3 regions of the Rossellomorea sp. H136 genome follow, and region 1 is predicted to be linked to each of the others. Evidence: riboswitches for the same ligand, from Rfam matches in the RefSeq annotation. Region 1 holds a riboswitch; each other region holds the start of a gene.
What was found. A riboswitch is a leader RNA that binds a small molecule or an ion and turns the genes downstream of it on or off. The one in region 1 is predicted to bind lysine.

Region 1 (10,612 bases):
AATGACCATAAACCATTCGCAAAGTGGAAGATCGTTGAAAGAACACCCAGCACATAAAATCCTAGCATAAATGGATTAGATAAGATGTTTTCCATCATTTGAAAGTTCACTTCAGCCCCAAATGCTGCTGCTACTCTTGTTTCCCATACATGCCAAGTAACAAAAATAAATGTGATTACTCCAGACACACGTTGAAGTAAAAACATCCAGTTACGGAAATAGCCAAACTTACTTGCATTGTTCTTAGAAGTGAATGCAATGTAAATTCCGTAGATTGCATGGAAATACAATGGAAGGAAGATGATAAAAATTTCAAGGATATAACGGAAAGGTAGACTTTCCATGAAGTGTGCCGCCTGGTTAAATGATTCTTCCCCGCCAGTGGCAAAATGGTTCACGACTAAATGTTGTGTTAAAAATAATCCAACTGGAATAACACCTAGCAATGAATGAAGCCTGCGATAATTAAATTCTCGATTTCCAGCCATGATTTACCCCCCTTAATGATAAAATATGAATTCGTTTTCTAATACATTTTTAAGAATGACTAGACGACGATACATATTTTATATTGTAACAATAATGTGACATGTTCATTTTACTCCCAAGGAGTGGAAGCGTCAAGAAAACGTATACATAATTTCGACAATACCGCAAAAATATTTTCAATTTATTGATAACAGAAAAGATGAGGTATCGCCCCATTAAATGTTCGAAAATTCAAATAAATATCAAATAAAAATTATATCACCAAAATATCCCAAGGTCATTTTTTCGAGGTATGGGATGATAAATCCCCTTTTCATGTATATAATAGTTTTATAGAAAGAGGGGATTTACTTGGAACAGAAAAAAGAAGAAGTACATCAACCGTCCGTTCCAATCTTCGGATATGAAATGTTACGTGACATATTGATTCCAGAAATTTTAGGAAAGCATACACCCGATATACTATATTGGGGTGGAAAACAGCTCTCTCGGAAATTTCCCCTTCAGTCATTAGAGGAACTGATATCGTTTTTCGCTGAAGCCGGCTGGGGAACTCTTGCACTGCTGGAACAAAAAAAGAATGAGATGACCTTTGAAATAAGCGGACCGGTGCTGGAACGACGCATTGCCTTAAAGTCGGATGTAACATTTAAACTGGAAACGGGCTTTCTGGCCGAACAAGTACAGTTACAAAAGAAATGTGTGGCAGAAGCTGCCGACGAACTACATAAACGGAGTCATTCAGTGAAAGTGATTGTAAGATGGGACGAGAAAGATAAAGTAGAATAGTCCTTACCGTCATCCTTTTTCATACTCTAATAAAGGGTTGCCCTTCAATTGATGGGGCAACCCTTTTTCTGTTGTCCCGCTCTCTGCTCCTTTAATATTATAACGTGATTTCTTCCATCTTCACCGCGTCCAGATTAAATGCAGTATGTAGGACACCTGCTGCTTTTTGCATATTTTTCTCGTCTACGACTGCAGATACTTTGATTTCAGACGTGCTGACCATTTTCACCACGATGTCATTTTGAGCTAACACTTCGAACATTTCCGCTGCCACACCTGGATTTGAGATCATACCCGAGCCAACGATCGATACTTTTGCAAGCTCACTTTCATTCTCTACATGGGTGAAGCCTAATTGTTCTTTGTTTCGTTCCAGAACAGCAAGGGTTTCCTCCAGGTCTTGTTCTTTAATAGAGAATGATAAATTGGTCGTATTCTGATCGGTCTGACTTTGAATAATAATATCTACATTCAGATGATTTTTGGCTAAAGTGGTAAACACAGAAGAGAGTCCCGTTAATGCGTTTCCTAGACCAAATACAGTTACACGCGTAATTTCAGCTTCAAATGCTACGCCTCTCACAATCAGGTTTTGTTCCATGCTTGCTTCCTCCTCAATATAGGTTCCTTCAACTTTTTCAATACTGGATCTGACCTCTAACGGAATTTGATAATTCTTGGCAAATTCCACTGCCCGTGGATGCAGGACTCCAGCCCCTAAATTAGCCAGTTCCAACATTTCATCATAAGAAATGGACGGTAACTTCCTTGCTCCATTAATATAACGCGGGTCCGTTGTGTACACCCCGTCTACATCTGTATAAATATCACATCGCTCTGCTTTCAGGGCAGCTGCAATCGCAACGGCGGTTGTATCTGATCCACCACGACCGAGAGTTGTAATTTCCCCCGCTTCTGTCATCCCCTGGAATCCCGCTACGATCACAACTCTTCCCGATTGAAGGTGACTAAACATCTTTTCAGTATGAATATTGGTGATCCTCGCATTGCTGTGAACGGATTCCGTCTCGATCCCGGCCTGCCAGCCTGTGAATGAGATGGCATCGTGTCCAGATTGAATCAGTGCCATCGTGAGGAGCGAAATGGTGACTTGCTCTCCTGTAGAAAGAAGCATATCCATTTCTCTCTTACTTGGTTGTGATGTAATTTCCCTTGCCAATCCAACGAGTGTATCCGTCGTTTTCCCCATGGCAGATACCACAACCACAACATCATTCCCTCTTTCTTTTTCTTCTGCGATTCTTGACGCAACATTTTGAATTCTTTCTACAGAACCTACTGAAGTCCCACCGAATTTTTGAACAATAATACTCACAACTTCTCCCTCTTTCTCATTGAGCGCATCGTTACGACTCATTTTTTGATGGTGAAGAGTACAATCACAATCATCCTAAACGTTCATGGAACAGGTTCATCACCTGCGCTGGATAATAAAAAAAGCAATGAGAATAATATCTCATTGCTTTATGAACATACAGCAGAACATACTAAATAGGTTCATGGGCATTGTGAGATAGCTCTCCAAGATTAAATCATCTTGACAATCCTACATTTCTTAAACGTAGAACCAGCGGAATCAGCATGAGACCAAAACCACTTCGGCGAATCTCCCCTTTCCAGGCATCTCAACAGAGCTCATACTCCTCTTTACCTGTACTTTTGAAGTTCGCACCTCTATCACCACTTTAAAAAGTGATAATGTTATAAATTTTCGTTAATTATAGCATATAAGAATTTGTGATTCAATGCACATCTATAAAATAAAATCATATTATTATTGATTTACGTCGTAGATTTTGTTGCTAATTTGCAGGAGCGAGTAGTGGTTGATTTCCGCTCCTGATGCTCGCTTTCCGCGGGGCGTGAGTTGAGAACCTTCCGCTACAATCAACTATCATAGTCAACAAGTTACTTCGAAACCATTATAAAAACAACACTCTTTTAAATATGAGCTCAATCAAAAGAAACCACATACTTCCTTGTTTCTACTATTACCTACTTCAATTTTTCAACTAATACCTTAGCAACAGCTTCCGGAATCCCTATCTCAATAAACTCCTCCACCGTTGCTTCTTTCATTTTCTTCATGGAGCCAAAGTGTTTTAAAAGCTGCTTCTTCCGCTTCGGTCCTATGCCGTCAATGTCGTCAAGGGTGGACTGGAAGGCGCTTTTACCTCTGAGCTGTCTGTGGAACGTGATGGCAAATCGGTGGACTTCATCCTGGATCCGTTGCAGCAAGTAGAATTCCTGGCTTCTCTTTTCAAGAGGGACAATTTGTAAAGGATTCCCATACAGCAGTTCCGACGTCTGATGCTTATCGTCTTTCGCAAGGCCGCCAAGTGGGATATCCAACCCCAATTCATTCTCAATGACATCCCTCGCCGCTTCGATCTGCCCTTTTCCCCCATCGATGATAATGAGATCCGGTAAAGGAAGACCATCCTTTAAAACTCTCGTATACCGTCTACGTACGACCTCCCGCATGGAATCATAATCATCAGGGCCTTTCACGGTTTTAATCTTATACTTTCGATACTCTTTCTTCGCCGGCTTCCCGTCAAGGAATACGATCATCGCAGACACAGGGTCCGAACCCTGGATATTCGAGTTATCAAATGCTTCAATCCGGAAAGGAGTATAAATGCCCATATGCTCCCCAAGACGTTCTATCGCTTTAATCGTCCGATCTTCATCTCTTTCAATCAGAGCGAACTTTTCTTCAAGTGCCTGTTTCGCATTCTTTTCGGCAAGCTTGACCAACTCTTTCTTCTTTCCCCGTTTAGGCTTGGTGATTTTCACCTCTATCAGCTTAGCCGCCAATTCTTCATCAATCTCCTCAGGCAAGAAAAGTTCCTTCGGCTTAAAATGATTGGATTTCGAATAAAACTGACCTAAGAACGTCAGAAATTCGTCCTCGGGTTCATTGTAGAGAGGGAAGAGGGACACATCCCTTTCAATGAGCTTTCCTTGACGCACAAAGAATACTTGTACACACATCCAGCCTTTATCAACGGAATATCCGAACACATCCCGATCAGTGAAATCGGTCGTGGTCATCTTTTGCTTTTCCATTGTCGCTTCAATGTGAAGGATTTGATCACGAAATTCCTTCGCTCTCTCAAACTCAAGATTCTCTGCCGCTTCATTCATTTTCACCGTTAATTGATTCTTGATATCTTTGTACCCACCATTCAGGAACCTGGAAATTTCGTCAGTCATTTCTCTATATGTGTCTTTGCCTACTTCTTTAATACAAGGAGCCAGACATTGACCCAAATGATAATACAAGCAGGCCCGGTCAGGAAGGGTAGTGCATTTTCGTAACGGATACAGACGATCCAGAAGTTTTTTTGTTTCATTAGCTGCTCCTGCGTTGGGATATGGACCAAAATACCGGCCTTTCCCCCTTTGGACTTTGCGGGTAGTAATAAGTCTTGGGTGTCTTTCGTTCGTAAGCTTGATAAACGGATAGCTTTTATCGTCCTTTAACATAACATTATATTTGGGGTCATATTTTTTGATTAGGTTCATTTCAAGCACAAGGGCTTCCAGATCAGAAGAGGTCATGATGTATTCGAAGTCCTCAATTTCACCTACCAACCGTTGAGTCTTGGCATCATGGGAACCGGTAAAATAAGAGCGCACACGATTCTTCAATACTTTTGCTTTACCCACATAAATAATCGTACCTTGTCTGTCTTTCATCAAATAACATCCCGGTTGATCCGGTAATAGAGCTAATTTATTCGTAATGGTAGGGTTCATCGTCTCTCTCCCTTCTTGTTTGCCCAGTTATAGACGGTTTTTGTAGAATAAACAGGATCGGATTGTTCCTGTGAATTTTTTTATCACTTTGGTATCCTGAAGAAATTCATTGGGGTAAAAGGCAGTTCTTTTTTATTGTTTGTCACTTTTTTATGTTTTTCCGTTTCTTCATATAAAAACCAACTCAGTCTGGAATTCCTTCTTAGCCTATTGTAAGGCTTTCAAAGAATGGATTCCAATCAAAAGTTGGTTTAAGGGTTTAACATTTATCTGATTTTTTATTGCCTTAAAGACTTGCGGCTTGGTCAAAGGCAAAAAGTATCAGGGCTGGTTGACCAGGATACAGCTGTCTGATAGATATTTTAATACATTAAAACACCGGAGCTCACAAATAAGGCCCCGGTGTATATAAAAGTATCTTATACGTGTTTGTTTAATAGTTCAGCAAGTGCTTCCTTAGGTTGGAAACCGATTACTTTGTCTACAACTTCGCCGTCTTTAAGGACAACTAAAGTCGGGATACTCATAACCCCGTATTTACCTGCTGTTTCCTGGTTTTCATCAACGTCAACTTTGACGATTTTTACTTTGTCGCCCATTTCTCCATCTAATTCTTCCAAAACTGGAGCGATCATTTTACAAGGTCCACACCAAGGTGCCCAGAAATCCGCTAATACCAGTCCGGAATTTGTTTCAGTTGAGAATGATTGATCAGTTGCATGTGTAATTGCCATTTATATGCGCCTCCTAAAATCTTTGAATGTAACGCTAGTATATCACCGTTTTTTTTGTGATGCTATTAATCTGCTCGTAGGTAATATTCCCTTCAGATAACGGAATATACAGGGAAGAAAAATAAGGAGCAGCCATCTGGCTGCATCCTTATTTTCACTACATACTATGCTCATACCCTTTAGACGCTACTTGAAACGTGAATTTGAATTAAGAAGAAGATACTTTAAGCTTTTTAAACTCTTCAGTCAGCATCGGTACCACCTCGAACAGGTCACCCACGATTCCATAATCCGCTACGTTAAAGATGTTCGCTTCAGGATCTTTGTTGATCGCAACGATGACTTTTGAATTCGACATACCCGCTAAATGCTGGATAGCTCCAGAAATACCACATGCAATATATAGGTCAGGCGTTACAACTTTTCCGGTTTGACCAATTTGCAGGGAATAGTCACAATAGTCGGCATCACATGCTCCACGTGATGCTCCTACAGCTCCACCAAGAACATCCGCCAGATCTTTAAGAGGATTGAATCCATCTTCACTTTTCACTCCGCGTCCGCCTGCGATGATGACTTTCGCTTCAGACAGGTCCACACCTTCGCTTGCTTTACGTACGACTTCTTTAATGATTGTTCGTAAGTCTTTAATATCAACGGAAAGGGAAGAAACTTCTCCTGTACGTGACTCATCTTTCGCTAACGGCTCGATGTTATTTGGACGGATCGTCGCAAAAATCACACCGCCCGTCACAATTTTCTTTTCAAATGCTTTCCCTGAATAAATCGGTCTTGTGAAAACAAGGTTCCCGCCAGCTTCTTCAAGATCGGTTGCATCAGAAATCAATCCTGTGCTTAGCTTACTGGCCACTTTAGGGGACAAGTCTTTTCCAAGTGCAGTATGTCCGAAGATGATTCCTTCAGGCTTTTCTTGGTCGATAACCGATAGTACGGCTTGTGAATAGCCATCTGACGTATACTGCTCCAGTTTATCATCTTCCACAACCACTACTTTGTCCGCACCATATTGAATCATTTCATTACCTAAAGCGCTTACACTTTTGCCGATTAAAACGGCTACTACTTCTCCGCCTTCAGATACTGTTTTACCTGCCGCAATCGCTTCAAAGGAAACATTTCGTAATGATCCGTCCCTAACTTCTCCAAGTACTAATACTTTTCTCGCCATGTTAAATACCCCCTGAATGTTAGTTATTACTATGAGTTAGCCTTATATAACTTTTGCTTCATTGCGAAGAAGTGAAACAAGCTCTGATACTTGAGCATCCAATTCGCCTTCTAACACTTTACCTGCTTCCTTCTTCGGTGGAAGGTAGATTTCAATTGTTTTTGTTTTCGCTTCTACTTCATCTTCGTCTAAATCAATATCATCCAATTCCACTTCATCTAAAGGCTTTTTCTTCGCTTTCATGATTCCTGGAAGTGATGGATATCGTGGTTCATTCAATCCTTGCTGTGCCGTTACCAGTAAAGGTAGAGATGTTTCAATTACTTCTGAATCCCCTTCTACGTCACGTGTAACCGTTACTGTTCCGCCATCAATTTCTAATTTCGTAATGGTTGTTACATAAGGGATATCAAGCTGTTCAGCCACACGTGGTCCAACTTGTCCAGACCCACCGTCAATGGCAACATTACCTGCCAGAATTAAATCTACTTCCTGTTCTTTTAAATAGTGGGCAAGGATTTTGGCTGTAGTGAATTGATCACCATGATCAAGGTCATCCTCTGTGTTGATCAGGACTGCTTTATCTGCACCCATTGCCAGGGCTGTTCTCAGTTGCTTTTCACTTTCTTCTCCGCCAACTGTCACAACCGTCACTTCTCCACCATGTGCATCACGAACTTGAATAGCTTCTTCCACTGCATATTCATCGTAAGGATTTATGATAAATTCAGCTCCATCTTCAGCAATTTGACCGTTTTGGATCGAAATTTTCTCCTCGGTATCAAACGTTCTTTTCAAAAGTACATAGATGTTCATGCGTAAGCCCCTCCTAATAATGTAAACATTCTTTCCCTTAAAAAGATTTTGACAATTTAACCCCTTTGAACGGGCAGCTTGAACATTCAAGACTGCCCCTCAATAAGAGTTTACTATATTACAAGAATGTATTCTAGCCTTTAAAGTGCGGTTCTCTCTTTTCAACAAAAGCTGAAATACCCTCTTTGGCATCAGCGGATACAAAAATTTCACCGAAAAGATCCGATTCTCGCATTACACCTTCATAGAAACGATCATCTTTAGTATAACTTAACAGCTCAATGGCTGCTTTCATCGCCCCTGGGCTCTTCTTCGCTATCTTATCGGCCATTTCCTTCGCTTTATCGAAGAGCTGATCCTCAGGATATGCTTTATTGGCAAGTCCCCACTGTACAGCTTCTGTTCCGCTGATTGGCTCACTCGTTAATAGCATTTCTGCCGCTTTTGCTCTGCCTACCAATTTCGGCAAGCGCTGAGAGCCTGCAAATCCAGGTACAAGTCCTAACTGAAGCTCCGGTAGACCGAGCTTTGCATTTTCGCTGACCAATCTGATGTGACATCCCATTGCAAGCTCCAAACCTCCGCCTAGAGCTGCGCCATGGATTGCTGCAATAATCGGCTTTGAAAAGTTCTCCATCCGTTCAAAAACGTCCTGGCCTTTTTTCGCCAATTTAGAGAATTCTTCACCTGTTTCAATCGTTGTAAATTCTTTAATGTCAGCTCCAGCAGAGAAGAATCGTCCCTCACCCTTCAGTAAGATCACCCGTACTTCAGCGTTTTCTTCAAGCTCATCCAGAACTGCATCGATTTCTTTAATAAGTCCACTGGCTAAAGCATTAGCAGGAGGTCTTTGGATTAGAACCGTTGCTACCTTTCCCTCTAATGACCATGATAAACTTTCCATCTCTCATCCCCCTAAACTAATTTAGTTCCTGCCGCCACACCCATGAAGTAATAGTTTGTGAATAGCAGGGACTTGAGCTACTAAATCATATTTCTGATCGTTCATCACCCACGTTGTCACCATTTCATCTAAAGTCCCGAAGATCATTTGACGAGCCAGCCGGACATCCAGATCACTTGAAAATTCTCCTGATTCTACTCCGCTAATCAGAATTTTATCGACTAATTGCAGATATCCTTTTAATACATCGTTGATTTTCAAGCGAATTTCCTTATTGGATTGCCTGAGCTCCAGTTGTGTCACAATCGCTAGATGGTGATCATCCGACAGAATTTTACAATGATTTTCAATCATCACTAATAATTTCTCTGAAACTGTCTGTTTTCCTGCTATAACTTCCTCAATTTTTTCGACAAAGAGTACCATTTTTTCTTTAAACAACGAAATCAGGATATCTTCTTTATTTTTAAAATAGAGATAAATCGTTCCATCAGCGACTCCAGCCTGCTTCGCAATCTTAGATACTTGTGCCTGATGGTAACCATTTTCAGCTATAACGATAACAGCAGCATCGATAATTTGCTTGTATTTAGGTTTATTTCGTTTCATGAGTTCTTGACCTGCCTTAAGGAAATATGAATGACTGTTCATTCATATTTTTATAATAAAAGGTTTCTCTTTACTTGTCAAGAAGAGATGCCTTGTCCAATTTTACAACAAAAAGAAAAAGCCCAATGGTATTCATTTTAACTTGTTTTCTGTTCCTCTTCTACCTTTTGGCGCTCTTCTTCTACAAGTGCTCTGCGTAGTATTTTTCCAACAGCCGTTTTGGGAAGCTCTTTTCTAAATTCATAAATCCGGGGCACCTTGTAGGCAGCCAGGTATTTACGGGCAAATTCATTGAGTTCTTCCTCTGTCAGGACTTCTCCTTCTTTCAGGACCACATACGCCTTTACGGTTTCTCCTCTATACTCATCAGGAACGCCTGCAGCGACAACCTCTTGAATCGCAGGATGTTCATAAAGAACCTCTTCGATTTCACGAGGGTAAATATTAAAGCCACCTGCAATGATCATATCCTTTTTGCGATCCACAACATAGAAGTAACCTCTCTCATCCATATACCCCAAATCTCCGGTCAATAGCCAGCCATCCCTTAACGTTTGTTCGGTTTCCTCCGGTCGATTCCAGTAACCCTTCATCACTTGAGGACCTTTCACGACGATTTCACCCATTTCATTCGGTGGAAGCGGTTCTCCTGTTTCCAGTGAGAAGATGGCTGCATCCGTACTTGGCCAAGGAACTCCGACGCTTCCCTTTATTCTTTCTTTATCCCAAAGGAAATTGGAATGTGTGACAGGTGAAGATTCTGTCAATCCATAGCCCTCTACCAGCTTCCCGCCCGTAACGTCTTCGAATTGCTGCTGCACTTCAACAGGCAATGGGGCGCTTCCACTAAGGCATGAATCGATGGAGGATAAGTCATAATTCTTCAGTTCCGGATGATTCAGCAGACCGATATAGATGGTCGGTGCACCAGGAAAAAGGGTCGGTTTCTGCTTCTGAATGGTTTTCAAGGTTGTTTCCGGGTCAAATTTAGGGAGTAAGATCATTTTATATCCCTGCATGACGGATAATATCATAACGGCTGTCATACCGTACACATGAAAGAATGGTAGAATTCCAAGGACACGCTCTTCTCCTTTTTTACACTTATAAAGCCACGCATCACACATGGAAGCATTGGCGACAAGGTTCTTATGGGTAAGCATAACCCCTTTTGGGAAACCTGTCGTCCCGCCTGTGTACTGAAGAAGAGCCACATCGTTTTCAAAATCAAATTCCTGATTGGTACTCTCTGGTTTGGCTGTTTTCATGATCTCCGTAAATAAATGATTCTGTCCT
Region 2 (10,612 bases), 2.3 Mb from region 1:
TAAGGGAGCAGCCAACGTGAACGAGATTAACCTCAAAGAACTGAGAACGAACCTGAACCGCTTCATGCTTTCATATAAATTCGCCCTTGAAGAGGTCCGGACAAAGATCAATATCTTAAGAGAAGAATTCCAGGTCATCCATGAATACAATCCGATCGAACATATTTCGACCCGCCTAAAGTCCCCTGAAAGTATCCTGAAGAAGATGTCAAAGAAGGAAATGAAACCTTCCTTTGATCAGATGAAAGAAAAAATCCGGGATATTGCAGGCATACGCATCACCTGCTCGTTCATCGAGGATATCTATAAGGTGTCGGACTTGATTCAATCCCAACATGACATTACAGTGGTGGAAGTGAAGGACTATATCAAGACTCCGAAGCCCAATGGGTATCAAAGCCTTCACCTCATCGTGCAGATTCCGATTTTTTTGACGGATCGCGTGGAAGTCGTGTATGTGGAGATTCAGATCCGCACAATCGCCATGGATTTCTGGGCAAGTCTAGAGCATAAAATTTACTACAAATATAACAAACAGATTCCTGCTCATATCCAGAATGGGTTAAAGGAAGCCGCTGCACAGGCGGCTTTACTTGATCGCAAGATGGAACAGCTCAATCATGAAATCAATATATTAAAAAAAGAGGATGGAGAGGATTCGAGTATTATGACGCCGAATGAAGTTCATCATTTTCTGACGCAACTCTCAAAAGAGGAGGATTGACAATACAAAGAAGGGCTTGCATTCTTTAATTCATCGTCTTTGTAATTCGAACCTGGATCTTCAGACCGGGACAGAGGACCTATCCTTATGTTCCGACAGGTAGGTTCATCCATTACTTATAATACTTTCGGAAGAGGATTTATGAATATATATAATAGAAGGCTGCGTCTCATTAGACGCAGCCTTCTATTATATACAAATGTGTGTTTGAGTTATGGACTTTCAGGGCAGGAACTAGTACCCATTCAAATGTAGGAAGGGAAGACCTACCCTATTTATCGGTCATTCCGAACTAAATCTGCATACGATTCACGTTCGATCACGACCCGTGATTCCCCATCATGCACAAACACAACGGCCGGGCGGGGGATACGGTTATAATTGCTCGCCATCGAATACCCGTAGGCTCCTGTACTGAACACCGCAAGAATATCGCCGTAATTCGTCGGTGGCAGCATCAGGTCCCAGATCAGCATGTCACCGGATTCGCAGCATTTCCCTGCGATGCTCACTAGCTCCGTGCATTCCTCTTGTGGACGGTTGGCCAGGACCGCATGATATTTCGCCTGATACAAAGCCGGGCGGATATTATCTGTCATCCCTCCATCAATCGCGACATACGTACGCACATCCGGGATGATTTTCTTCGATCCCACTTTGTACAACGTCGTACCCGCCTCGGCCACCATGCTTCGGCCCGGCTCCACCCAAACTTCAGGGAGCGGATATTCATTCTTTGCAAAATAGGCCTTCACACTATCGGTAATAGATTTCACATAAGTTGGAATCGGCAGGGGCTGGTCTTCTTCCGTATACCGGACACCAAATCCTCCGCCTATATTCAGCACCGGCATCGTCACATCCAATTCGATACGGATCCGCTGCATGAAATCAGCCAACACCTGAATCGCCTGATCAAACCCTTCCCGTTCAAAAATCTGGGATCCGATATGGGAATGCAGACCAAGCAATGAGAAGTATGGCTTGCGAATAGCCAGTTGAATCGCCGTACTTGCCTGCCCGTTAAAAATGCTGAATCCGAATTTCGAATCCTCCTGTCCCGTCGTGATGTACTCGTGGGTGTGGGCTTCGACGCCTGGTGTGACCCTGATCAAGATCTGAACCCGTTGCTCACGTTCCTTCGACAGGTCATGGAGAAGTTCAAGTTCCAAGAAGCTATCGACGACAAAACAGCCGACCTCAGCCTCGAGAGCCATGAGCAGCTCCTCCTCCGACTTGTTGTTCCCGTGGAAATGAATCCGGGATGCCGGAAACCCCGCCTCCAGGGCCGTATACAATTCCCCTCCGGACACAACATCCAGAGATAAATTTTCCTGCTCAGCCAGTCGCACCATCTCTTTACATAAAAACGCTTTACTTGCATACGCCACCTGATACTTCAAACCACTTATATTGAAAGCATCCTTGAACAATCTCGCATTCCCGCGGATCATCCCTTCATCGTAGACCATTAAAGGCGTCCCATAGGCTTCCACCAACTCACCCGTGCTCATCCCTCCGATTTCAAGATCTCCATGAATATTCACATCAATTGTACTCATATCCTAACTCCTTTTGACTCTCTCTAAAAAACACAAAAAACCGTATGAAGCGATGCTCATACGGTTTATCATCAAAAGTTCCAGCACATGATGAAGACTATGTATTAACATCTCTTCAATAGTGCTCCACAACTTTTTCATTGTGACAGTCCAACATTTCTTCAATGCTGGCCCAACAAAAAATAGAATTGGCTATTTTCTGCTTCGGCGATCTGCCTTTCCCAACTTATCCCGGAATCCATTATTCTCAAAGAAGGTACTCATCATACTCGCGCCTCTATTATCAGAGAGTGATTTATTATTTTATTGGAATTACTATATCATTCTCTTAAAATGGTTGTCAATGGTTTTTCACCTCACCACATTGGACGAGCTGGAGGACATTTTTCCAAGATTCTTTTAATACATATACAAGGAAACTATCTGAGGAGGATACAGATGCCAAGTTATCAAGAAGCAGCTCGATTTGAACATGGTTTTTGGCTACAGGTGCTTGGAGATCATGCCCGGTTTATCCATGACTCCCTGGCTCCAAAAGAAAAAGAATCCATCACTGCCGCCAATGCTTTTAAGGAGGAGTGGGATCAACTGCTGGAACGTTCGAAGAAAAATCCCGATATTTCTTTAAGCAGACAGGCAGAAGAGGTCAGCCTCCGCTTCAGGAAATTCAAACTTGAACTGATTGCACGTCATTTAACAGGGGATATCAGAATGGGTCTCGGCCCCACATTCCTAAATCATATGGTGAATGAGCTCGAAGAATACCTCCGCGTCTTGAAGTACTTGACCAAAGGTGAAAAGCCGCCAATTTTCCACGAGCTCCACCACCATCTTCTTTGGCTGTTAGATGCGGCAGGGCATGCTGGAGCTATCTCCGACAACATGGACCGAGTTGAAAAACAAATCAAGAAGCAAAGTGATGAATTCACAACGGATTTTGAAGCCTTTTACTTAAAGGCCGTTGAAATGGCAGGATTCCTGAGAACAGAAGTGACCCACTTCCCTGCTCTCGAACGGTTCAATGACGATGTCAAACTTGAGATGAAGCTGTTTATGGGATTCTTGGATGAAATTGAAGAGATGGAATTAAGCAAGGCCGCACTCGGTACCTTCGCCGCTTTAATGGCCGATCATATGCTGAGGGAAGAATGCTATTACTTAACGAAACTCGCAGAAGCAACCAGCCAGCAAGGTCCGGACTGTGATCCTACAAAGCAGCGGCTTTAGTTCCTCAACCCTTTCATTAAAAAATCCCCGGATTCAAATTCCGGGGATTTTTCTTAATCCAGTTTTATTTCGAAAGGTTTCAATTTGACTGGCTTATCATTCATGCTTAATGTCTCAAATGGGACGATTAGTGAGTAGTCCTCAAGGTTCGCATCCTGTGGTAATGCATAAGTGGTTTGAAAACGGAGGGTATCCTTATCCACTGTTTTCGTTGTATCACTTCTGATCATATGATTCAACATCTCATTATAATCCAGTCCATCCTTGGCATTTCTTTTAACATCTTTTGATGGGATCAACTGAACGAATTGAGCGAAATTCTCTAAAATGTCATAATTGAATTGTTTTTCTTTGATGGCATCGATGGTGAAGTCCAGTGTCACCTTCCCTTTTACGTTTTTGATATCCTGTACAGTAACCTGATAACCAAAACGAGGGCTCTTCACCTGGAATGGAGGTGAATCCTTCAGTGAGATGATGCCGTCTTCATCTACGCACTCCATATCAGCCTGGACTTTCAGCGACTGTGCCTTAACACTGAGTTTATTAGTGAATAGCTCCCTGACAGTCTTTCGATAATCACCTTCAATTTCTTTGATGATATTAAGTGTCTCAGCACTGGACTTTGATAACCGGTTCCCTAAGTCATCGAACACAATCAGATTTAACGTATCCTTCTCAGACTCCACCGTATATGTATACTCCAGTGTAGTCGTAGCTTTTCCTTTAGTGATGGATGACACTTGCAGCTCAAACTTCCCATCCGGCGATTCTGTCCTTGCATCTGTTTGGATCGTTTCAGATGGAATCCTCTTAACCGGTACATCAAATGTCCAGGTCCCGTTCACATCAGCCATATGGGTGAAAGTTAACGGAAGGGTGAAGTTTTCCGGAGGTTCCTTCCCATCCCGGTAAAATTCGATCGAGCCTATGAACTCATCCCCGTCTTTTTTAAGACCCGAACTTCCCGATCCCCATTGATTCTGATCCTTGCCGTCGAAGAGGTGATAGCTGTAACCGCTCACTGGTCGGTTTCCTTCATCCATATGTTCAATGGATAAATTCTCACCTTTTGCTTTAAAGGTAACCCCGATTATGTTCCCGTCATAATACGTGCTTGTAATCGTCACATCCACATCGTTGGAAGTGGCAGCCTGATTGACTTCGGTGACTTTATCGCTTGAATAAAGTTCTTTTCCTACCTCGGATCCGACTTTTTCATAAATCCCGCCGAGTACGGGGAGTTTAGCCAGTGCACTGTTCACAGGCGAGAATAGGAAGCCTGAAACTAGAACCATGGAGGCTGCTGCCGTAGTGAAGGCTGCGCTTACCTTAACCGTTTTTTTTCTTGCCTTTTGCTTTCTTCCCTTTACAATTCCAGTTGAAATCGCCTGAAAAACATCATCTTTCGGTACTTCGATGTTATTCATTTCTCCCTCAAACCATTTTTTGTCCATACTGATTCACTCCTTCCAATAGCATTCTCAATTCCAGCTTTGCCCGGTGAAGATACGTCTTGACCGTCCCTTCAGGGGTACCCATCGTATCGGAAATCATCTTGATCGACTGACCCTGGAAATAAAATAAAATAATGACCGTTTGATATTGCTGATTCAAAGATGCCATAGCCGTAATCAAGTCGATCCGCCCTTCTACGTCCGATTCTTCTGAGACGAGCGCGGTATCGAGGAACTCATCCCCTGTCAGCACGAGCCGGTTTTGTTTCTTTAAGATGCTGTATGCCGTATGTATCAGGATCTTGATCAGCCAGGTGCTGAAATACTCCGGATTCTTCAACCGGGCTATCGAGGTGAATGCTTTACAAACCGTCTCCTGAACAACGTCCAGAGCATCCTCTTTATTTCTTACATATAGAAATGCCATCCTGTACAACTTCTCACTTTCTGAGTGGATCAGACTTTCAAATGCCTGTTCATTCCCCTTGGTTGCTTTTTTCACAAGATTTACATCCATTGATTAACCTCCTGTCATTCATTAGAGTCTGTTGGGGTGGGAAAAGTTTCAAAGAATTTTTTGTGTGGTGGGAAAGGGGGCTTCTACCATTTATTTCAAAAATACGCATAAATGATGGAAAGAGACGCATTTAATGTAAAATCGACGCAATTATCTTTGATAATGACGTAATTCTCCTCGAAAATGACGCAATCATGGATGATTCCGACGTAATTAAGTAGATGGGAAGGAGTCAGCCGGCACGAAGTTTGAATGAAAATGGTACCAAAGCCAAATAAAGATTGAATAAACCTTTTTTAATCTCCATCGTTAGGCTTTTTGTAAAAAAAGAAGCTTATCCCCATCGATAAGCTTCAATCTGTTCGTCCCGTGTAAATCATCACAAAATGCAGGACTGCTTCCGTTGATTCCATATTGATGTATCTGTGTCCTTTATCCGCATGGAATTTGATCGAGTCATACTGACCGAGTTCGAATACGTCATCCTGCACTTTCACACGTACCCTTCCTTCCATAACGGTGACAAATTCAACCACCCCGGGCTGGTGGGCATCGGCACTGTACTCACTGTCCGGTTTCAGGAAGGCTCTGTGGGTTTCCAACGAACCATAGCCTGAGGATGTGAACATCGGCTCCAGGGTCAAGGACTCATTGGCACTGATCACTTTGCTTCCTTCGTTCTTCCTGGAAATCTGGACTTCTTGTTTTTCAACGAGGAGGGCGGATATCGGGATTGCTAAACCATTCGCGATTTTCCAGATGATCGTCAACGATGGATTCGCTTCTCCCCTTTCGATCTTGCCCAGTGTCAAAGTACTGACATCGGTCATGGCTGCCATCTCCTGAAGGTTAAGGCCTCGCTCATGTCGTATATGTCTCAGTGTCATTCCGACATGGCGCGCCAATTTTTCCGGGTCCTGCCAAGTCAAACCGTCATTGTTCATATTCCTACCTCTTTCTATAGACAATGTATGTAAGTATATTATAATATACTTACAATAAACTATAGTATATGAAACGGAAAGGAGTGTTCATCATCAAAGAACTTGCTCTCGGTGTCATTTCATCTATGTTCTTTGCCGTCACCTTTATTCTGAACCGGTCCATGGAGCTCGCGGGTGGAAGCTGGATGTGGAGTTCATCCCTGCGATTCCTGTTCATGCTCCCATTCCTATTCCTTATTGTAGGTTTAAGGAAGAATGTAAATCAAGTCTGGATTGAAATGAAGAAGAAGCCATTCGAGTGGTTGACGTGGAGTTTTGTCGGGTTTGTGCTCTTTTATGGCCCTATTACCTATGCTGCTGCGTATGGACCGGGCTGGCTCGTCGCGGGCACTTGGCAATTTACCATCGTCGCAGGCATCTTGCTCGCTCCCTTGTTTTATACTTCGGGACCGGTCAAGCGCAGGCACTCCATTCAAAAAAGAGCACTGGCAATCTCATCGATCATTTTAGTAGGGGTTCTTTTCATCCAGCAGGAAAATGCCAGTGGATTGTCACCTTCAGAAATGGTCGTAGGTGTCTTACCTGTAATCATCGCAGCCTTTGCTTATCCGCTTGGGAACCGGAAGATGATGGAGGTGTGCGGTGGAAAGCTTGATACCTTCCAACGTGTTCTGGGGATGACGATTGCAAGCACTCCTTTCTGGCTGATACTGGGGTGCTATGCGTTTTTCAAGGTGGGGGCACCCAGCACGCAGCAAGTGACACAATCTTTTATCGTCGCCATCTGCTCAGGGGTAATTGCGACATCCTTATTCTTCATTGCGACAAATCAGGCCCGCCATCATCCTGGCAAACTCGCCGCTGTGGAAGCGACCCAATCGACACAGATTCTATTTGTCATTATAGGTGAAGCGGCGATCCTGTCCGTTCCATTTCCATCAGGATTCGCCCTGATCGGCATCCTTCTGATTATCACGGGCATGATCATCCACACGCTGAACGTGAAAAAAATGAACTCCGGAATCATCAAACCAATTAAATCGGTAAGTTAAAAAAAGAGGGGCATCCCGGATGCTCCTCTTTCACTTTTATTTAAATATCTTTCTTCTCATCCACTGGGTCGCAGCCCATTTATCTCCGATGATAACCGGTGCCCCCCCATGAAGCGTCAAGTCGTTCAGCTCCTGGTTATCATAGAAATATTCGAAGTAGACGGCCATCCCCTTTTGCGGAGAGACGGAGAAATTCAATTTCGGGAAGTACGTTTCCCCGCCTTCCTCTACGTCATTCAAGTACATGACAAGGGTGCTGATTCTCGGATTCTTCACTGGGCGCGATGATGCCGAGAAGAAATCGAAGTGGGCCTTGTATTCCTGACCCGGCTTATAGTTAAGGATTTGAAGACCTTCTCCGTGCTCCACAGGTATATTCATAATTTGAGAGATTCTCTTTTCAACTCTAGTCACAACGTCATGTTCGCCTTCTTGAAGGAAAACGCTGCTGCTCGTTCTAAGTTCATCTACGGTACGGGTATTCCCTATCTTCGAACGTTGCACCCGATCCTTTGAAAGCTGGATGAGTTCATCACATTCTTCATGGCTCAACACATTGCCAAGAACGACGATCAGCGGCTCCTCCATTTTCGAGATAATCTGAATATCCCGGTCTCCCGTTTTGATCTTATTCCCCGTATGGTGAAAAATCGTTTGTTCCTTTACAGCTATATCAGTAGTATCCATTGTCAACTTTAATCAACCTCTTATCGTATTTTTAACATTCTGAATTTTTATGTTAGTGGAAGCATACATGTATTCTTCCAATCTGGAAAAACGATCGCAACAATAGGCATAACTGTAGATTGTATTTGGCTGTTTCCTCCTGCGTGTGTATTTTAATATATTTTACACCCGGGATGAGGGGAAATCTATCTTTTTTTCGATGAAAAATAAGGGATCTTATGGGACCCGAGGGTGGTTGTAGGATTGGCGTGGATGTGGGATGTCACAGAAAAGACACGGATGGGTTTTATGCGTCGTTTTAAAAATTTTTGCGTCAATTCTCCCGGTTTATGCGTCACACTCAAAAAAAGGCTGGGACAAAACTAAAAATCACGATAAAAAGACGAACAATAGAAGTGTAGGTTCTTCATACCGCAAATGATTTCCGTGCAAGACTACGCTTTCCGCGGGTAGCCCGTGAGCCTCCTCGGCAAGCCTGCGGGTAGAAAAGCGGAGGGGCTTCGCTCAGAGGCGGTTGGCATAAGGCGGAGCGGCCTTGAAGGCGTTCTTTTCCTTCATGGACGATCTGCCTTATGACATTTGCCTCTAAGCCCTATAGCTGGACAAGTCTCACATAAGCTCCTTTCCCGCAGGAGTCTTCGTCTTGCACTCCAATCAACCGCTGGAAACAGCTAAAATCAAATGATTCGAAAATAAATAATAAACCCGAACAAATCTACCCACAAAGAAGCAGGTTTGTTCGGGTTTGACTTAGGATAAAAAACTTTTGTCCCAGCCTCTAAAATTTTATTTCTTCAACCCTTCATACTGCACTAAAACATCCTTCACAATCTCACTATCTTCTTCCAGTCCGCTCACTTCTTTCAACACATGTGCCGGACCGTGCTCTTTGATCATACCTTGAATTTCCATTGCTTGTTCATCCTCAGGATTGTCAAACAATAGCGCTGCTGCAATCGCTTTGGCTAGATTAGAATAAGAGAGCCCCGCTTTTTGAGCCTCAGTTGTCGGACGGATCAAACGATCATCGGGACCAAGTTTGCGGATCGGTGCACGTCCCACACGGGTCACATCATCATTCAGATAGGCATTTTTGAAGCGCTCTATGTTCTTTTCAATATAAGCAAGATGCTCTTTTTCATCAAGTCCGTATTGTTTTACTAGATAAGCACCGGTTTCTTTCAATGTCTCCTTAACCTGATCGGCAATGGCATCATCCGCCAATGTTTGATCGATCGTTGGTTTTCCTTGCAGGTAACCAAGGTAAGCAATGACCGCATGCCCTGTATTAACCGTGAACAGCTTACGCTCGATGTATGGTGCAAGGTCGTCTACAATCGTCATCCCTTCAACAGGAGGGACCGCTTCCTTCGTTTCCACCACCCACTCATAGTATGGTTCAACAAGGACATCCAATGAACCCTGATCCTGCATAGGAACAATGCGATCCACCGCTGAATTGAAGAAGAAAACTTTGCCTTCAAGCTTACTTACCGTATCTTCATCAAGATTTTCTAAAATATGCTTTTTCAAAATATCCGTGGCACCGATCTGATTTTCACACGCGATTACATATAACGGCTCATCTGATGACGCTACACGCTGACCAATCCCTTTTGCAATCAGTGGAGCGATCCTCGGAAGGATGTTCGGTCCTATCGCCGTCGTCAGGTAAGTGGACGCTCCGATCGTGTCGATGACTTCCCCTTCTTGATGAAGGTTGTTGAGGCCGGACACATTCTCGATCGTTTCCATTTCCTTCGTTTCCGTTGCAAGCTTCACCTGGTAGCGACCTTCTTCATTCAGCTTGTTGATCACCCGCTCTGCGATGTCCACAAAGGTCACGTGGTAACCTGATTGGGAAAACAATGCTCCGATAAACCCTCTGCCTATGTTTCCTGCTCCAAAATGTACGGTTTGTTTCAACATCATCATTCCTTTATCAAATTAGTTTGTAAGTAGTCCAGAAAGAGATCTTCTAATTTCTTCAGGATGATCGATTCGTTCGTGGACGAATAAATCATCATGCTTATATGATCTTCGATTAAGCTTGTACTGATCAGGCTGAGGATCTCCTGTTCCCGCCTGCTCAACTCCTCAGGGGCTAGCATGAGGAGGAGACTTTTCATTTCCATTTCCACGCCGTCCATTCCTTTGATTTTACACGGTTCATCCAGATGGGCTACCTGGAAGATCAGCTTCTTCACGTTATGGTCCCGGCAATGGAAGAGACCCATGTTCGTTTTCGGAATACCGAGTCCTCCCTTTTTCTCCCTTTCCATCAGCTGATGCATCACCACATTTGACTGTTGAAGAAGTTTGTCCCGTTCCGCTTGTTCCACCATTTCATTCAGGATCCTGAGATGACTTCCCGCCGACTGCTTCCGGTAAACCCGGAAATTGGTGAGTATGGCTTCCATGCTGGAATGGACATCCTTGATT
Region 3 (10,612 bases), 590 kb from region 1:
GTGTAATGGAAAAGTTAGTTAGAGGAAAAAACACATAATACTTTAGGAGTATAATTTTCGTTCCTGCTATTATTTTACACACCCACTATCTATAGAGGCATAGATAGTAGTAAAAAAGACCATTACAAAGGTCCTTAAGTATAAATAGTATTTTGATTACATCTTTTAACACTAGTTCTATTTTACTTATACGAACGAGGGTTGTCTATTATGAATATGTTACTAATTTTAAGACATTTTTTCTAGTTGAGTACTCAGAAGGGTTTAGAGGAAGTGGAGGCTATAAATACGCCCCCACTTCTTTATTATATATCCCATTCATCTAACGTTTCAATTGCATAGGTTGGCTGAATATGCTTCGAACTCAAAGCTTCTTTGGTTGTTACACCTGTATGAACAAGCAGTGTATCAAGTCCGGCGTTTATCCCGGCTAATATATCTGTATCATAATTATCCCCAACCATTAACGTATCTTTCTTAGGCACCCCTAATACAGATAGCGCCTGCTCCATAATGATCGATTCAGGCTTCCCGATAAAGATCGGTTCAGTTTGTGTGGAGACTGTGACAACTGACGTAAGGGAACCGTTCCCTGGAAGCAACCCTCTTTCAGTCGGAATCGCGATATCTCCATTGGTTGAAATAAAGGTAGCTCCATTTCTCACACCTAAACAAGCGAGAGATAGCTTCTCATAATTAATATCACGATCAATACCCACTACCACGAAATCAGGTTTCTCATCCTGAAGAGTGATGCCGTTCTCTTCCAGTGCCGAACGGATTCCTTCTTCACCGATGACATATGCCGTTCCATTTGGCTTTTTCTTCGCCATATATTGAGCTGTCGCCATTGAAGTAGTAAATACCTGTTCCTTCGTGGCAGGGATATCAAATGACTGCAATTTTTCCGCAACCTGTTCCGGTCTTCTCGAAGAATTATTGGTGACAAACAGATAAGGTAATCCCTTTTCTTGTAATCGTTTAACAAAATCTCCTGCTTCTTCGATTTTCTCTTTTCCTTTATACATTGTGCCATCTAAATCAATTAAGTAACCTTTATATTCTTTCATTGTGTACCTCCATATGCTTGTGTATAGTATGTCCAAATACCGGTACTGCCTTTGCTATTTCCGGTAAAATGTATTCCATAAATAAAACAAAACGCTCCCTATGAAGAAAGCGCTGTCAAATGCTGATTAATTTTTAAATGCAGACACAGGTCCCAGTTCATTTTCAAGGTAGCTGCGAATCTGTTGGGGAAACTTCTCTAATGAGTGGAATACCTCGTTTAAAATCGTATGTAATTGCTCATGATGAATGGCTGTATACTCTTGAACAAGGACCTTACGCTCTGCAACAAGTCGTTTAAGATCCTCACTCATTTTGTCACAAATTACCTTTTCATCCAGAAGTATATCAATAATATCCTCATAGCTTCCTGGATCTCTCATAATGAAACCGTCTATCATACTGTTTCCTACATCGAGTACAGATTCAATAATCGTATGAGTCATTCTCTCCAAAGCTAATTTTTCTAATGTCCCGCCCCATTGGTCATGTTCACTAACTGTCTTTAACTGCTCATTCATATACAATAATATTTCCTCTATCTTTTCTCTATCTACGAAATACATGGTGCACCCCTCTCTATGAACGATATCCTCCCCTTTATTTTAACATATTTCCCTCACTGTCATACATATACATCCTGCATTTCTCAGCTCAGTTTGTTATGATGAGATAAGCAAAAAAAGAGGAGGACATCGGCATGAGTGAACGATTTTATTTATACGATGATACAGAACATACAAAAACACGCTTTGTGAGTTTTATGGGAGAAAATCAGCGGTACGACTTAGCGATTACACAAACAGATCGCTATTACGGGAAATCTTTAGTATTAGACCTTCAAGGCAGTCGATTTGCGATCGTCGGCAGGGATGACCTTGATGAACCTGGATATGTAGAGAGTGTATTCAAGCTAACGGAGGAAGAAGCCGATGAATTGAGGGACTTCCTAGGAGAAATCATTATGTAGTCGTTCTAACAGCGCACTATTAAGAATGAAGTCCACCCCACTCTCACATACTACAAGTATGAAAGGTGGGAGATATATGAGTAAAGAACCAAGAGATAAGGAAGAAGAAGTATATAGTGACTTTTCCAACGTTGAAACATACCGCAACTTTGTCGTGCCAGAAACATTGCCAGAAGGGCCATATGGCTCTCCCCGAGGAAAGCATACTCCCGTTGAGAACAAAAGCACTCCTTGGAAAGAAGGACAGCGATATTACAGTGCTTTCAACTATGAAAATAAATCACTTCATCAGGATATCCCACGTCAGGAGCCTGGATCACACCCTGTTCATGCAGATCCCGATGTGAATGAGGAACCTCCATATACTGAAAATAAGTAAATAACAAAAGGAACAAACTGGACGGTTTGTTCCTTTATCACCATTATTTATTGACTTTTTTCACAAGAAAATAAGCGCAGCCAAAATTACAGTATTCATACAAGTAATCCTTATGTGTACTCACCTTTGTGTCAAAAGAGGCTTTTTGATTATGATCATCAAAGAATCCTTTTAAGCGAAGCTGGCCATATCCCCAATCCCCAAGGATAAAGTCGTATTTACTTAAGATGTCGCTATATCTTTCCTTAAATGCTTCCTCGTTGAATCCGTCTCTAAATTCCTCAACGATTTCGTAGCATGTATTCTGCACACAAATCATCTTGTCCACCCACTTTCATTTCCTTATCTTAAATTATAACGGATTGTCCATTAATTACTATGAAAAATTGTCATAAGACATGGTCACCCTATCAAATAGGGGGTGTTTAACTTGAATAAATTCATTCTGGGTACAACTGTACTGAGTATTGCACTAATCGGAACTGCTTGTGATGGAATTGACACGGCCAATGAAGAAATGTATCACGACAATGGAAATACCATAAACGTGAATGACCGGGAGGACCTGTACAACGAAAATAGTTGGACGAAAAAAGGAGCTCACCGCGGTGAGGATTTCGGATATGTTCGCCAACAGAAAAGTCCCACAGGTGGTCAAACCATTTCCACAAAGGATATGTACAGCATTAATCGAGAACAAGTAGCCGACACAATCAGCAAAATGAGTGTCTCACTTCCAGACGTCAAGGATTGTTCCACTCTTGTCACTGATGAAGAAGTGCTGATTTCATACGTGACGGACAAAAAGGATAAAGATGGCCGCTTTGAAGTAGCCGACCAAGTAAAGAAAACAGCCATGTCGGTTATTCCCCGTTGGTACCATGTATATGTGACCGATGACAAGAGCCTGATGCGCAATGTAGAAAACCTGGCAAAAATGGATAGCGATAGCCGTAATGCCAACACAGCCATTGATGATACCATCAATCTTATGTTGCAGGATTCTCCTCAGGGAAGAAATGTAGACGCAGGTGAAAATCCAAATGGTGAAATGACATCTGAGAAATACGAGATGCAGGATGACGATGTCCACAAAATCAATAAAGACCGCCAAAAGCGAATAGATAACACAGAAAATGTCGATTAAATAGAAGACAGTGGAGACAGGTATCATACCTTGCAGGGTTTGCGTCTCATGTCATACTCTTTGCTACAAAAAGGACTGACTGTTAGAGATCTTCTCCTTCAAGTCAGTCCTTTTATATATGAAAATTATGCCTTTTGAACTTCTTGCTCACCGGCTGCTTGTCTTGCTTTGGCAGCTGCATTAACTTGCTCATCTGCATGGTAGGAAGAACGAACGAGTGGTCCTGCTTCACAGTGACTGAAGCCTTTTTCCATCGCTGCTTCACGTAGTTCAGCAAACTCATCAGGGTGATAATATTTCTGTACCTTCAAGTGCTTCTTAGATGGTTGCAGGTATTGACCTAAAGTCACAATATCAACATGATTTGCACGCAGATCATCCATTGTTTCAAGAATTTCTTCCTTCGTTTCCCCAAGACCAACCATGATACTTGATTTTGTTGGGATTTCTGGATTTAATTCTTTTGCACGACGCAGGAATTCCAATGTGCGATCATAAGTTGCTCGGGCACGAACTCTTGGAGTCAAGCGACGAACGGTTTCGACATTGTAGTTCATGATGTCTGGCTTTGCATCCATCAATGTCTTTATATTATCGAAAACTCCACCCATATCGGATGGTAATACTTCAATGGAAGTAAACGGGCTCTTACGACGAATGGCACGAACCGTTTCAGCAAATACTTGCGATCCACCATCTTTCAAGTCATCACGTGCAACAGCTGTAATAACTACGTGCTTCAGGTTCATTAATTGAACAGAATCTGCAACGCGTTCTGGTTCTTTCAGATCTAATTCAGTTGGAAGGCCTGTCTTTACTGCGCAGAAACGGCATGCTCGTGTACAAATATCTCCAAGAATCATGAAGGTAGCTGTTCTTCTAGTTCCCCAACATTCATGAATATTAGGGCAACGAGCCTCTTCACATACCGTGTGAAGGTTGTTTTCACGCATCATTTTCTTCAAGCCCATATAGTTATCATTCGTATTCAGCTTAATTTTAAGCCAATCCGGTTTACGAATGTGTTCATCTTTCTTACTCATACCCCTCATCTCCAATCCTAAATAATTCTGACTTAGGCAAAGAGTGAAACGCTTTCTAAATCGTTCATCTTATGTAAAAAAAGCCATCATCAATATACTCCTTTTGTCACTTTATCATACTAAAAAAGTGAAAACAAGCATGTGATACCCTATTACCATTTATTGATGATTATGAATCCCGATGAACGATACAAACTAGAAGTAGGCCCCTAAAAATGGAGGGATTATTTTGAACAAACGATTGGTCTTAGCCTTTGTGGCTTTTTGCATGTTGATAAGTCCTTGTCAAACCTTTGCTGCTGAAAAACTGACAGACGAACAGATTCACACGAAAAGGATGGAGTTATTTCAGAAAAGCGAGGCGCTGACTCATATTCCCTGGTACTATCTTGCCGCTGTTGATCAGTACGAACGCAGTCTACGGTTTGCCCGCAAAGATAGGGAAAAGCCCTCTTCACTTATATCGATCTATATGGAACCGGAAAAATGGATCGGCCCACTGAATCCTAACCGGGAAGATGACAATCCTGAAACGATAGCTCTATTCAACGGGATTGGCCGGGATGGAGACTTCGATGGAAAAGCCAGCCTGAAGAGTGATGAAGATATACTTGCTGCTTTGACAGATTTTATATTACGGTACGGAATTGACCGGGATAATTTCAAGCTTGCTCTGTGGGACTATTACAAACGTGATAAAACGGTCAGTATCATCATGGGAAATGCGAAAATCTATAAACAATACGGGACCATCCATTTAAACCAGAAAGCCTTCCCCCTTCCCCTCAGATTCAACTACAGTTACCGAAACACTTGGGGTGATGCCCGTGGTTGGGGAGGAAGACGTATTCACGAAGGGACGGACCTCTTTGCTGATTATGGTGTACCTGTAAGAGCAACATCGTATGGAATCATTGAGATGAAAGGATGGAACCGATATGGAGGCTGGCGTATCGGCATTCGGGACATTAATAATACGTATCATTATTTCGCCCACCTTAGTGGTTTCTCTAAAGATCTTCATATAGGTCAAGTGGTAGAACCGGGAATGGTTATTGGTGGTGTCGGGAGCTCTGGATACGGCCCCCCTGGAACATCAGGGAAGTTCCCTCCTCATCTGCATTACGGAATGTACAAGGATAATGGTTTAACGGAATGGTCCTTTGACCCTTATCCTCACTTACGAATGTGGGAACGTCAAGACAGAATCAAAAGCAAAAAACGTTAAAAAAGCAGACAATGGTTAATCCATCGTCTGCTTCATCTTTTTACTCTTTATACCTGTTTTTTGGATTTGGAAACAGCGTTCATGATACTAGCTGCTAATCCACCCCAGATGATGACCATTCCTACAACCATCATTGTAATAGCGCTACCTGTCATGTTAGCTTACCTCCTTATAGCTATCAGCTTCTGTTTTGGCATGCCAGCGTTTGAATGAGAAGGCAACACCTGCAAGGATTGCGAATCCTGCAACAAACCATCCACTGTAAAGGATGAAGGCATCTGAGTAACCTCCATAGTTCCCGGTTTCAGTTTCAAATTCTCTTAATAAATTCATTTTGAATAAGCCGAACATCATCCACCCTAGAACGATTGGTGTGATGACACCTAAGCATACCTTCCACCAGGCACCAAGCTGAATATCCGAGATTCCATTAGCGTGAGATTGGAAAGCACCTAACTTACGCAGGAACCATGCAATCACTACTACTTCAACTAATCCCACGAATGCTACACCAAACTGGTTGATAAAGTAATCTGCCGCATCCAGGAAGAGTAATCCGCCCTGAGTGGCAAATAAAATTGAGATGATCGCAGAAAGACCTCCACCGAATAGAACCGCTTTCGTACGGGAAATTCCGAACTTCTCAGAAACCCCTGCTACATAAGTTTCTGTAATCGAGATGAGTGATGATAGTCCTGCTAACACCAGGGAAGCAAAGAACAAGAATCCGAATAAACCGTTAAGAGCCGGGAATTCGTTAATGATTTGCGGGAATACCACAAACGCCAATCCAACTCCACCGCTTACTACTTCCTGCACCCCTACACCTTGAGATTGAGCCATGAAACCTAAAGCAGCAAATACCCCAATACCTGCAAGTAATTCGAACCCTGAATTACTGAAACCTGTGATGAATGCATTATTTGTAATATCCGATTTCTTCGGAAGGTAACTGGAGTACGTAATCATAATCGCAAACGCAATGGATAAACTGAAGAAAATTTGTCCATATGCCGCTACCCAAACACCCGGGTCAGCTATTTTGCTGAAATCCGGTTTGAAGAAAGCGTCTAAACCATCCAATGCTCCAGGCAATGTTAAAGCGCGAACAACAATTATTAAGAATAAAATAACTAGTGCCGGAATAAAGATCTTATTCGCTACTTCTATTCCCTTCTTTACACCTTTGAAAAGAATCCCTAATGTAATCACCCATACCAATACAAGTGGAATGAATACTCCAGGAACGATACTTCCTGTCTGACCAGGATCAACCGTAAGCTTCAAATAGTCGTTGAATAAGAATGACTCTGTATCCTTCCCCCAACCTAAATTGAAAGAAAATACACTATACGACATCGCCCATGCGATAATGACGGCATAATAGGTAGAGATGACAAATGCGATTAATACTTGCCACCAGCCAAGCCACTCAAATTTCCTATTGAGACGGAAATAAGATAGTGGTGCCGACCCACGGTACTTATGACCTAACGTAAATTCAAGCACTAATAATGGAATACCTGCTGTAAGAAGAGCGAATAAATAAGGAATAAAGAATGCTCCTCCACCATTTTCATACGCTACTGCTGGAAAACGCCATATGTTTCCCAAACCGATTGCTGACCCGACAGCAGCTAAAATAAATCCTGCTCGTGTTCCAAACTGGGCACGTTTCTCCATGTTGGTCCCCCCTAGTTCTTTCCAACTACCATAATAAGGTATTTGAAATTTTTATATTTTCAGATTATTTATAATCTAAAGTCAGTATAGCTAGTTCCACGCCAATTGTCAAAGCTATTTTGAAGCTTTTAAAGAGATTTTTTAAAATTGGAGCAGGTACTATTTCACTATAAGGATTTTGTCGAAACATGAAGGATTGATGATCGGAAAGATTTAGTTGGGTTTTGGGATACCATCACAGGTTTTTAATAATACCTAACATCAAGTACGAATGCATAATAAAAAACCAGAAGCCAATGAGCTCCTGGTTTTTTATTTTATTATTGTTCTGAAACAGCTGGTTTTGCTTTTTCACCAAACAGAAATGCGAATGCGACGATTAAGATAATCACAACACCGAGACCGAATAGAGTGCTTCCAGTGAATCCTAATACAAGATATCCAATTGAAGCAGCAACCGCTCCAATTATTGCATATGGAAGCTGTGTAAGAACGTGATCGATATGATTGCTTCCTGCTCCTGTAGAGGAAAGGATGGTTGTATCCGAGATTGGAGAACAGTGATCTCCCAATACGGATCCTGCTAATACAGCTGCCATAGCAGGAAGTAAGATACTTACATCTGTCGCAGCAGCAATTTCCCCGGCGATCGGAAGTAAGATTCCGAAAGATCCCCATGAAGTTCCCGTCGAGAATGCCATGATTCCCGCAACTAAGAACAAAATGACTGGAAGTGCCTGCATCGGTAAGCTTGATTGTTCAACCAGACCCGCAAGATACGTACCTGTTTGCAATTGATCGATCAATGTGACGATCGTCCAGGCGAAGATAAGGATGTATACGGCCGGTAACATGGATTTGATCCCTTCCACTACCGCTACTCCAACGGCTTTCCCCTCGATTCCTTTCAAGCTTACCTGACGAATGAAGAAGATCAGCGCAACAAGGAGACCGAATAATCCACCATATAATAATGATTTCGTTACATCTGTATTTTCAAAAATCGGCAGGATGTCAAATGATCCGACGGCTTGATATCCTGTCCAGAGCATCATTCCAATTGTACCGATAACAAGAGCTACGATCGGCCAGACAAGATCACCAACTGATCCTTTCGAGCTGACAGGCAGATCATTTTTCAATTCGCCTGGAATCTCTTTTTCAGGATCATAAAGGGCTCCCGTCTCAAGGGCTCTTACTTCATGCTCTTTCATCTTTCCAAAGTCCAAGCCTTTAGCAGCAACCATGATGACAAGCAGAACAGCTGCCCAGACATAAAGGTTCATTGGAATCATTTGAACGAAGGCTGAAAATGCTGTGTACTCTGTGATACTATGTGTAGCAAGAATTGAACCGATGATACCGATGATGTACGCTCCCCAGCTTGAGATGGGTGAAACGACACAAATCGGTGCCGATGTCGAGTCAATGATATAGGCTAGTTTTGCACGTGAAATTTTGTGACGATCCGTAATGGGTCTCGAAACCTGTCCAACAGCAAGGGCATTAAAATAGTCATCAATAAAAATTATGATACCTAAAACGGCTGAAAGAAGCTGTGCACCTTTTCTCGTTTTCACACGTTTCATCGCCCATTCTCCGAATGCGCGGCTACCGCCGGAAATATTCACAAATGCTGTGATGACACCAAGAATGAGTAAGAAGAAAATAATATAGACATTCCAGGTGTTGAGCGCTCCATCTGCGACAAAAATGCCTTTAAAGGCGTCCCACATAAAGCTGAATGTTTTCGTAATTGAGAAATCTGCTAACAGAAATGCAGACGCAACGATTCCTACTCCCAGTGAAAGTAGAACCCGTCTCGTAAGTATAACCATAAGAATGGCTAAAAGGGGTGGTAATAGTGAGTAAATCGTGTTTTCCATAGTGTCCTCCTCCTATTTGATAGGGGGGAACCATCGTAGCATGATAGAGGATAATAAAAAAAGGCAACGATAGAGAAGCTATCATTACCTTAGTAAGTAATTTAAGTGCTCCATCACGATCTGTAGCTCCCCATTATAGAGATTCCCTATAATGACAGTGTTATCCTTCTTCAAGATAACCCCAGCAACTACACATTCGACATGCATAATTACTTCGGCAAAAGTTCCCTTTCATCTGTTCTCACAGTTGTCATTCTCAAACAGCTTACTCTTGAACTCTGCGCCTCTACCCCATCGGACTGATGATGTGGTGTGTTATAAAATTTTCTTTATTAATATAACAAACTATCATTCTTTTGACAACTTTTTTTCCTGACTAATTTGTGGGAATTTCAATAGAAGGACTGGATTCCCCTCCACCATTGTTATAAAACTGCGGTACATCCAGGTGAACGGTACCCATGGCAACCAGGATATCCTGCTTGATGGTTTCTGTTTTCGTTGCAAATGGGATGATGATCTGGACATTGACTTCAAGCTCGACAAACACTTTTACAACGGCATTATTAATCCCGAATTGCTCTACCGTAGTTTTAATATCAGAACGGACATCTCCGATCGAGTGAAAGCGGATCGGGACTTTTGGACCAAGGTTACCGAGTAACACATTGTTGGTCGCTTGGCCAAGAGGGACGGAATAAGTGATGCCCTTCGCTGCTTTTGACTTTCCTTCATCGATTTCCACTTCAGTAATAAATTCAAGGTTTTCTAAATTTCCTTCCTCTGCTTCTTGCAGGTTTTGCTGAACTAAGTTGGTGATTTCGGCCTGAACCCGGTTGATGGTCTGAGTATTATATTTAAATGAAACAATATCGCCTTCTGTATTCTTCACTTCTTCCGTTATATCCGAAATATCAAGAACATCTGCAATTTTTTTGTTAATCGCTTTATTGATAACCAACGTACCGATCCTGCTGGTTTGAGTTTCAGCATAAGCAAGCAGTGTCGGTTTTAAACCTTTGTTAATGATCCACAATCCGAATCCAGTCGAAATCATAAAGAACAGAATCGTAATGATCATCACATATCGAAAAGGCAGCGGCCCTCCTCTTCGGGGTTTGTATGTTTTAAACTTTGACAAAAAAATCCCCCCTTACAAGCTATTTGTATGCAAAGTAAGAGGGGTTTAACGCAAAAAATTTATTTAA

Region 2: linked by a shared signal. The riboswitch ahead of lysA (diaminopimelate decarboxylase) and the one ahead of ACYH0O_RS18030 (aspartate kinase) in region 1 are both predicted to bind lysine.
Region 3: linked by a shared signal. The riboswitch ahead of ACYH0O_RS20895 (Na+/H+ antiporter NhaC family protein) and the one ahead of ACYH0O_RS18030 (aspartate kinase) in region 1 are both predicted to bind lysine.

What each region holds. Positions count from the first base shown of each region.
Region 1 covers NZ_CM166371.1:3,512,382-3,522,993, forward strand. Annotated here, with positions in the region: gene ACYH0O_RS18020 (succinate dehydrogenase cytochrome b558 subunit) at 1-488, opposite strand, end outside; gene ACYH0O_RS18025 (YslB family protein) at 841-1,278, shown strand; gene ACYH0O_RS18030 (aspartate kinase) at 1,376-2,614, opposite strand; lysine riboswitch at 2,806-2,984, opposite strand; gene uvrC (excinuclease ABC subunit UvrC) at 3,295-5,064, opposite strand; gene trxA (thioredoxin) at 5,484-5,798, opposite strand; gene ACYH0O_RS18045 (electron transfer flavoprotein subunit alpha/FixB family protein) at 6,007-6,987, opposite strand; gene ACYH0O_RS18050 (electron transfer flavoprotein subunit beta/FixA family protein) at 7,030-7,803, opposite strand; gene ACYH0O_RS18055 (enoyl-CoA hydratase) at 7,937-8,707, opposite strand; gene ACYH0O_RS18060 (TetR/AcrR family transcriptional regulator) at 8,729-9,316, opposite strand; gene ACYH0O_RS18065 (long-chain-fatty-acid--CoA ligase) at 9,454-10,612, opposite strand, start outside.
Region 2 covers NZ_CM166371.1:1,232,286-1,242,897, reverse strand. Annotated here, with positions in the region: gene ACYH0O_RS06255 (GTP pyrophosphokinase) at 1-724, shown strand, start outside; gene lysA (diaminopimelate decarboxylase) at 1,000-2,286, opposite strand; lysine riboswitch at 2,398-2,574, opposite strand; gene ACYH0O_RS06245 (DUF2935 domain-containing protein) at 2,725-3,513, shown strand; gene ACYH0O_RS06240 (DUF4179 domain-containing protein) at 3,567-4,970, opposite strand; gene ACYH0O_RS06235 (sigma-70 family RNA polymerase sigma factor) at 4,951-5,487, opposite strand; gene ACYH0O_RS06230 (helix-turn-helix domain-containing protein) at 5,841-6,431, opposite strand; gene ACYH0O_RS06225 (DMT family transporter) at 6,524-7,483, shown strand; gene ACYH0O_RS06220 (2OG-Fe(II) oxygenase) at 7,520-8,170, opposite strand; gene ACYH0O_RS06215 (mannitol-1-phosphate 5-dehydrogenase) at 8,957-10,096, opposite strand; gene ACYH0O_RS06210 (BglG family transcription antiterminator) at 10,102-10,612, opposite strand, start outside.
Region 3 covers NZ_CM166371.1:4,099,311-4,109,922, forward strand. Annotated here, with positions in the region: gene ACYH0O_RS20845 (TIGR01457 family HAD-type hydrolase) at 306-1,070, opposite strand; gene ACYH0O_RS20850 (DUF86 domain-containing protein) at 1,197-1,634, opposite strand; gene ACYH0O_RS20855 (DUF3055 domain-containing protein) at 1,769-2,038, shown strand; gene ACYH0O_RS20860 (cytosolic protein) at 2,115-2,417, shown strand; gene ACYH0O_RS20865 (YutD family protein) at 2,461-2,736, opposite strand; gene ACYH0O_RS20870 (YhcN/YlaJ family sporulation lipoprotein) at 2,848-3,564, shown strand; gene lipA (lipoyl synthase) at 3,690-4,607, opposite strand; gene ACYH0O_RS20880 (M23 family metallopeptidase) at 4,876-5,835, shown strand; gene ACYH0O_RS20885 (methionine/alanine import family NSS transporter small subunit) at 5,883-5,990, opposite strand; gene ACYH0O_RS20890 (sodium-dependent transporter) at 5,992-7,518, opposite strand; gene ACYH0O_RS20895 (Na+/H+ antiporter NhaC family protein) at 7,839-9,404, opposite strand; lysine riboswitch at 9,520-9,701, opposite strand; gene yunB (sporulation protein YunB) at 9,781-10,545, opposite strand; gene ACYH0O_RS20905 (HD-GYP domain-containing protein) at 10,605-10,612, opposite strand, start outside.